DNA from 3 places in the Neptunomonas sp. ABH4_499 genome. Region 3 is predicted to be linked to each of the others. Evidence: predicted binding sites of a transcription regulator. Region 3 holds the regulator's gene; each other region holds the start of a gene.
What was found. Region 3 encodes FNR, which switches genes on or off when oxygen is low (the NO sensors DNR and NnrR bind a similar motif). Its sites were predicted from a motif close to TTGATNTANATCAA; they were not measured.

Region 1 (4,722 bases), on a different contig from region 3:
ATTTTTGGTGGTCTTTACACTGTGCTCAAAACGATTACTAAAAAAGACGAGCATACCGTGGCCTACATTTTCCTACCCATCATTGCTTTGTTGGCGATGGGGTTAAGTCATTTACCCGTTATCCAGAGTTTGGGTTTAAGTCCACTTCCCATTGCGATTGTGTTGGCGATGGTGGCGGGGCATTTTGTGGGTGAGCGAGCACCCTCTTTGGGTGAGCAGCGTTGGATTCGATTCTGCCAGCAACGCCTATTGCGAACGGGCATTGTTCTGTTTGGATTGGGGCTTACCGTGCAACAGGTCGCGTCTGTGGGTTGGGCCGCTGTGTTGCTGGATCTGTTAATGGTATCGGGTGTGCTGCTGCTCGGTTGCTACATAGGTATCCGAGTGATGAAGCTACCTGCGGATCTGGCTATTTTAACTACAGCAGGTAGTGCCATTTGTGGCGCGGCGGCGATACTCGCGACTGATTCCGTTCTTAAAGCCAAACAGCAACATGTTTGCATGGCGGTCGCGACGGTGGTGTTGTTTGGCACCACGGCGATGTTTTTGTATCCGGTGTTTTTCCCCTTCAGTGGCATGAGTGAAGCGGAATACGGCGTGTTCATTGGCAGTACCGTGCACGAGGTTGCCCAGGCCGTCGCCGCTGGGGACAGTGTAGGCGGTGCGGCTTTACAAAATGCGGTGGTGGTTAAGCTGATCCGTGTGATGTTATTGGCACCCTTTGTCGTCACGCTGGGCTGGTATTTGTTCTCAAGCGAGGCGAAAGAATCAAACCGCGAACAGCGAATCCTCAAGGGGTTACCCATTCCATGGTTTGTGTTTGGGTTTATCGCCGTCGTGATGATCAACAGCTGGTTGCTGCCAGAGGTTGCCTCAGTAAGCTTGCTGGAAGCTATTCGAGCCAAAGCACACATCATCAGCCAGCTGTGTTTAACATTGGCGATGGCTTCTTTGGGGTACCAAACACGGGTGGCCATCTTAAAACAAGCAGGCCCTAAACCAATGATGTTGGCGGCCTTTCTGTTTATTGCCTTAATGCTGGGCGGATATGGATTAAACCAGACGTTAATCGCGCTCTAGGGTGTGTCGCATCTAAGCGACAGCCAATAAAAAAAAACGCCAACTCACGTTGGCGTTTCGTTGGCGTTTTTATGCTCAGATCGGTGATTAATCGTTCTGGCAGATGCTTTCAAACAGCTGAAAGTATTCTGGGAAGGTCTTTCGCGTACAGCCAGGGTCATTGATGGTGACCGGTGTATCACTCAAGGCCACCAACGAGAAGCACATCGCCATGCGGTGATCATCATAGGTATCGATGCTGGCATGCTTTAACGTATCGGTTGGGGTGACTTCGATAAAATCTTCCCCTTCCACAACGCCGGCACCGACTTTGCGTAACTCGGTGGCCATTGCGCTTAAGCGGTCTGTTTCTTTAACGCGCCAGTTATAGATGTTGCGAATGGCCGTGGTGCCCTCGGCAAACAGGGCTGCGGTTGCGATGGTCATGGCAGCATCTGGGATATGGTTCATGTCCATATCCACGGCATTTAATGCACCTTTGCCAGTCACTTCGATGAAGGTTGGGCCGTAGGTCACTTCGGCCCCCATCGCTTCGAGTACTTCGGCAAAGCGTTTGTCGCCTTGAACGCTGTCAGCCCCCACGCCATAGACACGTACGGTACCGCCCTTAATGGCGGCCGCGGCAAGGAAGTAAGAAGCAGAAGAGGCATCGCCTTCGACCATGATCTCACCTGGCGATTGATACGTTTGGCCCGCTTTTACAACAAAGCGCTGGTAGTCTTGGTTATCAACCTCGACCCCAAACAGCTTCATAGTATGCAGGGTAATGTCGATGTATGGCTTAGACACCAACTCACCATCAACGGTGATGGTGAGGTCGCTTTCTGCCAGTGGTGCGGCCATCAATAGGGCCGTCAAAAACTGACTGGAGATGTTCCCTTTGATGCTGACTTCGCCACCTTTCAAACCGTGTGCACGGATACGAAGGGGCGGGTAGTTGTCATCGCCTAAGTAGGTGATGTCAGCGCCGAGTTGACGCAGGGCATCCACAAGGTCACCAATGGGGCGCTCGTACATGCGAGGCTCGCCGGTCAGTTCATATTCGCCGTTGCTAAGGCACAGTGCAGCACACAACGGGCGCATCGCCGTACCGGCATTACCCAAAAAGAGATGATCGCTGGCTTGGCCTAACGGGCCTGCTTGACCTGTGAGTGTGCAGGTACGCTTATCGTCCGATAAGGAATACTCCACACCCATGCTCGATAAGGCATTGAGCATGTGACGCACATCATCACTGTCCAATAAGTTGGTGATTGTTGTGGTGCCTTTGGCCAGGGTGGCCAGTAGCAGAATGCGGTTCGAGAGGCTTTTAGACCCAGGGATCTGGACTTCTCCAGATACGGATTCAACCGGTTGTAACGTCAAGCTATCCATCAGGCTACTCTTTTGCGTACAGTCTTTAATTCGATCTTTTTGTAAGGTGGTATAACCTACCTTGAGTTGCAAGAGAGGTCGAGCCTTGTTTTGTAAAAACCGACTTTTATCGTCTGCCTAGTCAGGATACAGAAGGGTAGGTCGCTTTATTGACCCGCATCAATGTGACGCAGTGCATCTTTAACGATACTGAAATTGGTTAAAGGGATAAGTGAAAACCATTAACCACTCAGTTTCCTTGGTAATACAGGTGTCGTTTATGACCGTTGAACATCATGCTTTGATTCTTGATCTACCCGAGTACCGTGATGAAATTCACACACTGAAAACCAGCGATGCACACTTTGCTCGCCTATTTGATGAATACCACGACATTACCAAACAAGTTGAACTGATGGAGGCCGAAGTCACGCCTGCATCAACCCAAGCAGAAGAGTCTTTGAAACTTAAACGCGTACAATTAAAAGATCAGATGTACGCCATGATCAAAGAGCAATCAGCAACCGCCTAATCGGGTTGTCTGAACCGATCTTTTAAACGTGCTTTCGCCTCGCTTGTTAAGCGGGGCTTTTTTATGGCGTTATTCCAAAGGCAGGCTGGTACACTTACCTCGCATCCTAACGTAAGAGGTGTTATGAAAAGCCAGCCACCCATCTTCGATTTTAATTACATTCGTAATATCGCGCTTGATCATAAAAAGCAGCTCATACTGGCTAATCTTGTCGCCATTTTGGCGGCGTGTGCGGCCGTCCCGTTACCTTTATTGATGCCCTTATTGGTTGACGAGGTGCTGCTGGAAAAACCGGCAGGCATGGTCGAGACCGTGAATACATGGTTCCCACCAGAGTGGCATGGCCCTGTGCTGTACATTGGCGTGATCTTGCTGTTTACCATTGTACTTCGATCCATGGCCTTGGTGTTGAACGTTTGGCAGTCGCGTCAATTTACCCTGATCTCCAAGGATATGATCTTTCGGATGCGCCAAACCTTGCTTCAGCGTTTAGGCAAGGTGGCCATGTCCGAATATGAGACCATGGGAAGTGGGGCGGTGAGCTCTCATTTTGTGACGGACCTCGACACGATTGATCGATTTGTAGGGACCTCCATAAGCAAGGTTCTGGTTGCCAGCTTATCGATTTTAGGCACGGCCATCATTTTGTTGTGGATGCATTGGCAGTTGGCGCTCTTCATTTTGTTTCTGAACCCCTTGGTGATCTATGTCACCATGAAGATCGGTAAGCGGGTAAAGGAGCTAAAACGCACCGAAAACTCAGCGTATGAGGTATTTCAAGGGGCTTTGACAGAAACCTTGGATGCCATTCAGCAAATCCGTACCGCAAACCGCGAATCACATTACTTAAGCCGATTGGTGGGCTTGGCAGAAGGGGTAAAAGAGTCGTCCTCCTCGTTTGAGTGGAAAAGCGAAGCGGCAGGCCGGTTCAGCTTTATGGTGTTTTTAATCGGCTTTGACGTGTTTCGTGCAGTGTCGATGTTGATGGTGGTGTTCTCTGGTTTGTCAGTCGGACAGATGATGGCTGTGTTTGGCTATTTGTGGTTCATGATGGGGCCGGTTCAGGAGGTCCTAAACATGCAATACGCGTACTTTGGGGCCAAAGCGGCACTTAAACGGGTCAACAGCCTGCTTTCACTCAAACAAGAGCCTGAGTACCCCGCGCAACAAAACCCGTTTGAGTGCGCGCAAAGCGGCGTTAGCCTGCAAGTGCGGGACTTACACTTTAGCTACAACGATGAGTTGGAGGTATTAAAAGGGGTGGATCTCCACATTCCAGCGGGCGAGAAGGTGGCGTTCGTCGGTGCCAGTGGTGGGGGAAAATCCACCTTGGTGCAGCTTTTACTGGGCTTGTATCAACCAAGCCAAGGCCAGATCCTCTTTAACGGCATCCCGGTGAATGAGATCGGTTTTGAGGCGGTCCGAGAAAACATAGCAACGGTGCTTCAGCACCCGATTTTGTTTAATGGGACGGTGCGCTCCAATCTCACCATGGGGCGAGATGTCGATGACAGTGCTTTGTGGTCGGCCTTGGCGGTTGCTCAGTTAGATGAGTTTGTCGAGGGCCTTGATGCGAAGCTTGATACCCAAGTAGGTCGACAGGGTGTGCGCCTTTCGGGTGGTCAGCGCCAGCGCCTTGCTATCGCACGTATGGTGCTGAGCGACCCACAAGTGGTGATTCTGGATGAAGCAACCTCCGCCCTGGATACAGAGACAGAAGGTCGACTGCATGCCGCCTTGGACGCCTTTTTACAAGG
Region 2 (4,722 bases), on a different contig from region 3:
ACGCACGTTAGATTGTGATCAATCAAAACACCCCACCCTAATCAGTCCTTCCAGCCGCGTGGTGTATTGGTGGGACAGCCACTCTCGGCGCATCGCAAAGGTTTTTAAGCCGCTCTCTCGGGCGACGAAGGCGGTGTGTTTGCCAAATCGGCCGTTGATTTTATCCAGGCAGTGCATCACTTCGGGGTGTTCTTGGCGGGTGATGAATAGATCGGATTGATCTGGTCTGTCCTCCACCAGATCAACCAGTCCAACGCCGCATTTATAAAAGCGAACGTCCTCTCGGTAGATGCGCTCGATGGCTTGTGAAGCCGCGTGTGTCAGGGTACGAGTGTCGGCGGTGGGATGATCAAACTTCACCAGATGAGAGCGTCGGTAATACGGGGCGGTGTCGTGAGGTGAATTGTGAGCAAAGACAATCATGGCGCGTGCTTTGCCGTTTTGTCGGCGCAGTTTTTCGGCGGCGATGCCTACGTGTTGTGCGGCCGCTTGCTGTAAAGGGCCCAGCGTACTGACCCGCTCGCCAAAGCTTCGGGTACTGTAGATCTCTTTTTTGGGGGCTTGTACGGCATCCCACGTAAGGCGCTGCTCGCCGTTCAGCTCGTACACTAAGTTCGAAATTTTGATCGAGTAGTGTTTGCGCATTAACGCGGGGTTCGCGTTGGCCAGATCCCAGCCGGTGTGGATTCCGCTGGCTAAAAATTGCTTGGTTAAGCGTCGCCCAACGCCCCAGACCTTATCAATCGGGATCTGCTTTAAGATCTGCTCGCGTTTGATTTCGGAATCGATCACCGCAACACCACGAAAGCCCGGTAAACGCTTAGCGGCATGATTGGCGATTTTGGCCAGCGATAGTGTGGGGGCGATACCGACGCCCACCGGTAAGCGCACCTCTTTCCATAAGGTTCGGCGGATCTGCCATGCGTAGGGTTCAAACCCTTCGCTTGGGGTAAAGTGCAGAAAACTTAAAAAGCACTCATCGATGCTGTACACGTGAAGGTCTGGCGCAAAGCGCGCGCAGGTATCCATCATGCGCGCGCTGATGTCCGCGTACAGCTCGTAATTGCTGGAGCGAATCACCACCCCATGATTGGCCAAGTGGTCTTTGATCTGAAAGTAGGCTCCAAACATCGGGATATTGAGCTTTTTCGCCATCGGGCAAGCAGCCACCACACAGCCATCGTTATTACTGAGCACCACCACGGGCCGCTTACGTATGCTGGGGTCGAAGATCTTCTCGCACGATGCATACATGCCTGTCGCATCGACAAGCGCGAACATCAGCGCAGCTCCTTCGTGAGGGGTCTGAACAGCCGAATCGAGCGGGTGACCACGCCCTCCACCGAGAACTCATCCCCTTCGCGCAGTTGATAGTCACGAAACAGTTGGGAGGAGGACAGCAAGCGCTTGTTGCGGGTATCAGCAATTTTGCAGACGAATGCGCCGTTTAAGGTAGCAACGATCACATCGCCATCGCGTACGGTTTCTGCGCGGGACACGACCAGAATATCGCCTGGGAAGATGCCGACGCCGGTCATGGATTCCCCTTCGACAATACCAAGGTAGGTTGCACTGGGGTGATCAATCAGAATGTTATCAAGCGACAAGGCAAGCTCGGCATATTCTGCCGCAGGCGACTCAAAACCGCTGATGCCTGCTTGTGCTCTAAGAGGAATGAATGGCAGCATAGTGACACCAGATACTGTTTATATATACAGCATTCTAGGTTGATTTTTAGAAAGATCAAGCACTGTGCTGTGAGGAGGCCCATCCATGGAAGATTTAGGGGTGGCAGCATAAAAAAAGGCGCCGAAGCGCCCTTTTATATCGATCAAACGATCAGTTCATTTCCATCACGATACGGCCGGTGATCTCACCTTTCTCCATATCCGCGAAGATCTCGTTGATGTCTTCAAGTTTCTTCGTTTCGATGGTCGCGCGCACTTTACCTTCGGCGGCAAACTGCAGGCACTCTTTTAGATCTTTACGGGTACCGACAATGGAGCCGATGATGCGCACACCGTTCAGCACGGTATCGAAGATTGGCACTGGCATCTCTTCAGGTGGCAGACCAACCAAGACGCAAGCGCCGCCACGACGGATCGATTTGTATGCTTCTGAGAACGCAGGCTTAGACACCGCCGTGCAGACAACGCCGTGTACGCCACCGTTGGTGAGTTCGGCGATTTTCTCGGATGGGCTCTCTTTCATAAAGTCGATGCAGTGCGCTGCACCCAGCTCTTTTGCCAGAGCCATTTTGGCATCACCGGTATCAACCGCAATCACGTTCATACCCATCGCAACCGCGTACTGAATGGCCAAGTGACCCAAGCCACCTACGCCCACAATCGCCATCCACTGACCGGGTTTCACTTCAGACACTTTCAGCGCCTTGTACGTAGTCACGCCCGCACAGAACAGAGGTGCCGCTTCGACATAGCTTAAACCGTCTGGGATTTTAACTGTGTAGTCACCGTTAGCTAGGCAGTATTCCGCAAAGCCACCGTCAACCGAGTAGCCTGCGTTGTGCTGTTCCAGACACAGGGTCTCTTTACCTTCGAGGCAGTAATCGCAGTGACCGCAGGCGCTGTACAACCAAGGAATACCCACGCGATCGCCTTTTTTCAGGTGGCTGATTTCACTGCCAACCTCAACAATTTCGCCCACACCTTCGTGCCCAGGTACCAGAGGCATCTTTGGTTTGACCGGCCAGTCTCCGTGGCAGGCGTGTAAATCGGTATGGCAGACGCCGCACGCATGAATCTTTACCAATACATCGTGTGCTTTTACCTCAGGTAGCGGCATCTCTTTGATTTCTAAAGGACCTTTAAATTCGCTAACAACAGCAGCTTTCATATCAATCTCTCCTTGATACGCTGTAAACAAAAATCATTATCATGTGTTATGCGATCTATTAGACCCGATGTGAGCAGATAGTTTTTAGACGCAGGTCAGCAATAGGTCGTGATTTTGTAGTACTAAAGTACTGTTTTTTTACTGAAATTGATCGAGGGCAAAAGAAAAAGAGGTAAAGAAGAGTGAGGAGGGCTCCTCACTCTTAGATCAAGAGAGGTTACTTCACGAGGGCTTTGGATAGATCCAAAAGCTCTTTTTTCTCTAGAGTAGACTGATCTAGATAATGCGATAGCCCATTCAGATCTGCGCAATATAACCTACACGGCGCTCAGTGGGAGTGTTCCTAAGGTGGGCATAACGACCCGCAATTTTTCATGTAAAAATCTTTAATGTCCTGTGGTAAAGGTATTTTCAGATATCCGTAGGAAGATAAATCATCGGTTTCTTTTAATTTGTCGGTAATTCTAAGAATGGGTTGAACACCTACGGGTACGTCTGTACCGGTATAAAGATATACGGCTTCCACATCTGGTCCAGGAATGGCTACTTCAATGAGGGTATATCCCGGAAGAATAGTATTAGAGTAACGTAAAAAAGATGCCGTACCTGCTAGGTTCTTTGAGTAAGTAAGCACTCGACCAGCGTATTCATCACTTTGGCGTTTTTCTTCAATATTATGCTTTTTCAGTTTTTCTTTATCTGAAAACCCCCTAGCTTGGGAGAAACTTAAGAAACCATACGTTGAACTTTCATAAGCCAGAAATGTTTTATCAGGTTCGGTAAAGTTTAGATTAATAGGGTCTGTAATAAATAATTGAAGGTTAAACTTTTCTGCATGCAGTGTGTGAGATTTAAATGCTTTAACTGCATGTATACCGTCAGGTAAGTCAACAGGAGTCCCACTCACTGTTTTCAAGGTTTGACTAAAGTTTTCATCATAAGCAAAGGCATAGTCTTGATCGGTTTTATTACTAGTGCTTTGATCACTGCCTGATGAACAACCAATAAAAAATAAAGTAGATAAAATTATATATTTTTTAAGCATTACTAAATCGTTTTGTTCTTATATATAATATGAACAGTTATTTATCTATAAATAACTGTTCATAAATATCCTCAAGGGCATACCGTTCCACAATTTTCCATGTAGAAATCCTGAATTTCTTGCGGAAGCGGTATTTTTAAGTACCCATCGGAAGATATATCATCCGTTTCCTTAAGTTTTCCTGTAATTTTTAGAAGGTTTTTGATTCCCGTCACTGGTTTATCGCCAGTGAATAAGTAAACAGCAGTATCTTCTGGGCCGGGAATAGCAACCTCGATCAAGGTGTGATTTGGTATTACGTTTTTAGTATAACGAAGAAAGATAGCTGTTCCAGCCATAAGTTCTGAATATGACAAGACTCTTGTACCATATTCATCACTTTGCTGTTTTTCGAGCCTATTCTCTTGTTCCTGAAGGGAATCGTTGGTGTAGGATACCACTCCTTCAAAGTGAGCAAACCCATAGGTTGCATTTTCATAAGACAACAATGTCTTTTCTTCTTCCTTAAAGCCTAAGTCTATATCGTTACTGACATAGATTTGTAGAATGAAGCCCTCAGCTAACCCCGATTTTGACTTAAAAGCTCTAAGCGCATGAATTCCATCTGGTAGTTCTACTGGAGATCCTTTCATGTTATACGTTTTTTCAAAACCTTTACTATAAACAAAGGCGTAGTCTTTTTTATCATCAGCATTAATGTTTAATGAGGTGATTGATAAAAGTACCGCTATTAAAAAATATATATTATTCATACCATTGAATCTCATCGTTCAGTTCTGTAATACTAGCAAGAACGTTAGCTAACTTTGATATTTCATGAG
Region 3 (4,722 bases):
TCGAACGCGCAGGGGCCGGACGCGACTTCATGAGTTTTGACCTTACGGTTGTATCGGCACTTCTGTTAGGTTTTCTTGGCAGCACCCATTGTTTGGGGATGTGTGGCGGTATAGCTGCTTCAATGGCACTCTCAGGTAACCACTTTCGCTTTCTATTGGGCTATAACGCTGGCCGCATTTTCAGTTACACACTCGCCGGTTTACTGGTGGGCTCGTTAGGGTTATTCAGTCAATCAATGACTTCAGCCTTGGTGCTTCGTACACTGGCCGCGCTCATGCTGATTTTGATGGGACTTTATATCGGCCAGTGGTGGAGAGCACTCACCTATCTCGAAAAAGCAGGCCAAGGGCTTTGGTCTCTGATTCAACCAGCTGCGAGCCGCTTGCTGCCGGTAAAAAGCTTGCCACAGGCCATGTTACTGGGCTTTTTTTGGGGCTGGCTGCCTTGCGGTCTTATTTACAGCACTTTGGTCTGGAGCGCTGGCGCTAGCGACCCCGTCAGTAGCGCAACGTTGATGCTGTGCTTTGGCTTAGGTACTTTGCCGGCCATGCTGACCACGGGCCTCATCGCGCACAACATCAAGCAGTTGATGCAAACATCCTGGATGCCACGTGTTTCTGGGCTTTTGGTGATACTGATGGGCTTGGCTTCTTTCCCATGGCAAGGCTGGCTTAGCTTAATCGAAAATTAACACCCTGCCCAGCGAACATTGATCCGTATCAAGGTTTTGGTGTCAGAGCTTCTCTAGAATAGAGCCACTCTACTGCAGTAAGGGGGCTTCCCGTGTCATCACCTTCCGCCATCGCTTGGAATCTAGACCTTATTAACCGATACGACCTAGCGGGTCCTCGTTATACATCGTACCCCACAGCGTTACAGTTTGATCAAGAGTTAACCCCTCAATCCTTGATCACAACCGGTCAAACAACGGCGGACAAAAGCGCACCTCTCTCGCTTTACGTGCATATCCCGTTTTGTGCGCACGTGTGTTACTACTGCGCCTGCAATAAGGTGATTACTCGTAATCGAGATCGCGCTGAGCCCTACCTAGAAACCTTATTCAAAGAGATCGATCAGATGGCAGCCCTATACGGTGAAAACCGTTTGGTTGACCAGCTTCATTGGGGCGGCGGCACCCCCACCTTCATCAGTGATGATCAAATGGAAGCCTTAATGAACAAGCTTCGTCAGGCGTTTCGATTACGCGATGACGACGAGGGTGACTACTCCATCGAAATTGACCCGCGCGAGGTCACCTTCGACACCTTAGCTCGCCTTCGAAAGATCGGCTTTAACCGCATAAGCTTGGGTATCCAAGATGTAGACCCTGTGGTGCAAAAAGCCGTTAATCGCGAACAAAGCATCGAATCGGTACAAGCCATTCTTGATGAAGCGCGCCGACTGGGTTTTCGATCCATCAATATGGATCTGATCTACGGCCTACCCCATCAAGACCTTGAGCGCTTTAATAAAACGCTCTCGACGGTGATTAAGATGAGTCCAGATCGGTTATCGGTGTTTAACTACGCCCATATGCCAGAGCGCTTTCGCCCACAACGTCGGATTGATGCAGAAGCTCTGCCCTCTCCATCGGAAAAACTGCGAATTCTGCAATCCACCATAAACACACTGCTGGCAGCCGGTTATGTGTACATCGGGATGGATCACTTTGCCAAGCCGGATGACGAGCTTGCTAAAGCGCAGCGCGAAGGCCACCTGCATCGTAACTTTCAAGGCTATACGACACACGCACAATGTGATCTGGTAGCGATGGGCGTTTCGGCCATCAGCCAAATTGGCGATGTGTACTACCAAAACGAACACGAAGTAGATGCATGGGCAAACGCGGTCAAAACACGCGGGCACGCCATACGCCGTGGTGTGACCTTACATCAAGACGATCACATCCGTCGTCACGTGATCACCGAATTGATCTGCCACTTTAAGCTGGATATTCAACATGTTGAGCAGCAATTTGGGATGTGTTTTAAAGACTACTTCTTTGATGCCGAAGAAGAGCTAGCGCGTTTTGAAGCCGATAAGCTGATCACACGTAGCCCTGAAAAACTGTTCGTTACCCCGGCAGGGCGCTTGTTAATCAGGCGCATCTGTATGGCATTTGATGCCTACATACCGAAAGCTCAAAAGGTGCAGAGTTTTTCAAGAATTATCTAATATACCATTCAAACAAACGATTATTTGGTACATAATCTGTAGGGTTTTTGATGAATCCATCGAAAACCTTTACCACTATTTACAGGATTGGGTCATGACTGATACCGCCAAAGAAGGGAAACTTCGCAGCATTCACCAAGCTCATTGCAGCAACTGCAGCCTGAGCTCTCTCTGTTTACCCGTGTCACTCAACATGACAGAAATGGATCGACTGGATGACATCATCGATAAAAGTCGTCCGTTGAAAAAAGGAGAGCACCTGTTCCATCAAGGTGAGGGTTTTACATCTGTGTATGCCATTCGGGCAGGCAGCGTGAAAAGCTATACCCTTACCAATGAAGGTGAAGAGCAAATAACTGGCTTTTACTTCCCTGGCGAGCTGGTTGGCTTGAGCGGCTTTGATCACCAAGAGTACCCTATCTCGGTTAAGATTTTAGAAACCACGACCGTGTGCGAGATCCCATTCGATAACTTGGACAACCTGTGTGGGCAGTTGCCTGAGTTACGTCGCCAAGTGATGCGCACCATGAGTAAAGAGATCCGTGAAGATCAGCAAATGATGCTGCTGCTCTCGAAAAAGAACGCCGAGGAGCGCATCGCCACCTTCTTACTGAAGCTGTCCCAACGCTTTAAAGCCCGTGGTTACTCTGAAAGCAATTTCCGTCTGTCTATGTCTCGTAACGAGATCGGTAACTATCTAGGTTTGGCGGTCGAAACGGTAAGCCGAATCTTTACGCGTTTCCAGAAAAACGGACTCCTTGAAGTCGATGGCAAAGAGATTCGCCTACTGGATATGGACGAGCTCATGATTGCCTCTGGCGAGTGCGTAGGTGAAGAAGAGGAACAAGCACAAACACTCACGCTGTAAATCGAGACCCAACATAAAAAAGCCCTGATAACGCATTGTTATCAGGGCTTTTTTATTGATCAACGAAAACACAATCTTCACAAGTTCGCATGTGTGTTAGGCACAATAAAAAACGCCGGGCAGTTCCCTGTGCCCGGCGCCTAATGTTGCACAAAGAGTAGCCATCTCTGTGTAACCCAACGAGTCCATTAAACCTCTATTCAGGTTTAAAAACATTGAGCTGCGTCAACATAAGTACTTACCTGTAATTTCAAGATCCTAACAGAGTAACCAAGGTAGCCAATACACCGGCACCAGCCGCTTTGGCCGCCGACTCAACAAAACGACGCAACACGCCTTTAAAGTAGGCTTGGCGTTCCGCCCTATCCTGAATCTCCTTGGCGCTTTCGTAACCCTCTTTAAACTCAGCCACTTCCGCTGAATCAAACACGACATCAAGTACAGTAAATAAGCCCTCGGCCGAGACCTTGATCATTTCGGAGTTGAGCGAAAAATCAAACACCTGCTGCTGCGCTTTTAGCTGCCCCTGCAACCAATGTTTGGCCAGCATATCTTCGATGATTAAAAGAATACGGTCTTGTTCAAGCTCAAACACCGCGCGATCCAACGAGGCTAACAGGCGCGCTTTCGCCTCCTCTTCGATATCTCCCCCAAATTTGAGCGCCGCGTCATAACGCAGTTTTTTCACTTTAGACACAGGGGTTTTTAACATTTCGCTGACCGCCTGATGACTGTATACCGCTAACGGCGGCGAGCCATCCAAACCGTGCTTATCCAATAAGTGCATGACCAATGCATCCACATCGGACTTGGGCATCGAGCCTAAACCAAAGGTGAGGTAGTGTTTTAAAAACGCTTGTTCAAACGCGCTCATCGTCTTTGTGCTCCTTATTATTCGAGACTTAGCGATCCACACTGAGACGTTACCGAAACCAAATGACAGTCGGATGATGCATACCGTATTTTGCGCACTCGCAAGAACCCGATATACTTAGCGGTTGTGTTTGTAAGTGGCCTATTTGCCACGTAATTTCAGGAGTCAACCATCCATGTCTTATGACGAGTTTTACGTCAAATCTGTAATCCGTACATTACCAGACTGGCCAGAGCCAGGTGTGATGTTTCGTGATATTACGCCTATCTTTAAAGATCCTAAAGCACTTCGGATGGTTGCTAATGCGTTTATCCAACGCTACATGGAAACAGAAATCACTCACATTGCCTGCATCGATGCACGCGGCTTTTTGCTGGCTTCGATCATGGCGTACGAGATGCAGCTTCCTTTGGTATTGGTCCGCAAAAAAGGCAAGCTGCCGGGTGAAACCATTCACGAAGAATACACCTTAGAGTACGGCACATCGGTTGTAGAGATGCAAAAAGACGCCGTCTCTGCTGGCGACAAAGTTCTGGTCTTTGATGATCTGATTGCTACAGGCGGCACCATCTTAGCGGCCTGCACCCTGATCAAAAAACTCGGTGCCGAAGTGATTGAAAGCGCCGCGATGATCGACCTTCCCGACTTGCAGGGCTCGGCGCGCATTCAAGATGCCGGCATTCCTGTATTTACCTTACTGGCCTACGAAGGGCTTTAAGCCATACCAGGCTCGTTAACAGCAGGTCGCATTTGGCCTGCTGTATATCTCATCTTTGACATATCATGACGCAATCATTGCCCATC

Region 1: ACXAF9_RS10170 (HP1242/YdcH family protein) is a predicted target of FNR. The motif match lies at 2,604-2,617, and genes of this name have one in related genera.
Region 2: adhP (alcohol dehydrogenase AdhP) is a predicted target of FNR. The motif match lies at 3,004-3,017, and genes of this name have one in related genera.

What each region holds. Positions count from the first base shown of each region.
Region 1 is NZ_JBSWXK010000008.1:93,431-98,152, forward strand. It holds gene ACXAF9_RS10160 (YeiH family protein) at 22-1,080, shown strand; gene aroA (3-phosphoshikimate 1-carboxyvinyltransferase) at 1,168-2,454, opposite strand; gene ACXAF9_RS10170 (HP1242/YdcH family protein) at 2,714-2,965, shown strand; gene ACXAF9_RS10175 (ABC transporter ATP-binding protein) at 3,089-4,722, shown strand, end outside.
Region 2 is NZ_JBSWXK010000010.1:33,204-37,925, reverse strand. It holds gene ACXAF9_RS11580 (Y-family DNA polymerase) at 19-1,281, opposite strand; gene ACXAF9_RS11575 (LexA family protein) at 1,281-1,688, opposite strand; gene adhP (alcohol dehydrogenase AdhP) at 1,840-2,856, opposite strand; gene ACXAF9_RS11565 (hypothetical protein) at 3,200-3,901, opposite strand; gene ACXAF9_RS11560 (hypothetical protein) at 3,973-4,653, opposite strand; gene ACXAF9_RS11555 (Tle-like phospholipase domain-containing protein) at 4,646-4,722, opposite strand, start outside.
Region 3 is NZ_JBSWXK010000005.1:69,487-74,208, reverse strand. It holds gene ccoS (cbb3-type cytochrome oxidase assembly protein CcoS) at 1-33, shown strand, start outside; gene ACXAF9_RS06590 (sulfite exporter TauE/SafE family protein) at 30-692, shown strand; gene hemN (oxygen-independent coproporphyrinogen III oxidase) at 785-2,176, shown strand; gene fnr (fumarate/nitrate reduction transcriptional regulator Fnr) at 2,271-3,044, shown strand; gene ACXAF9_RS06575 (hypothetical protein) at 3,295-3,918, opposite strand; gene ACXAF9_RS06570 (adenine phosphoribosyltransferase) at 4,094-4,636, shown strand; gene hrpB (ATP-dependent helicase HrpB) at 4,702-4,722, shown strand, end outside.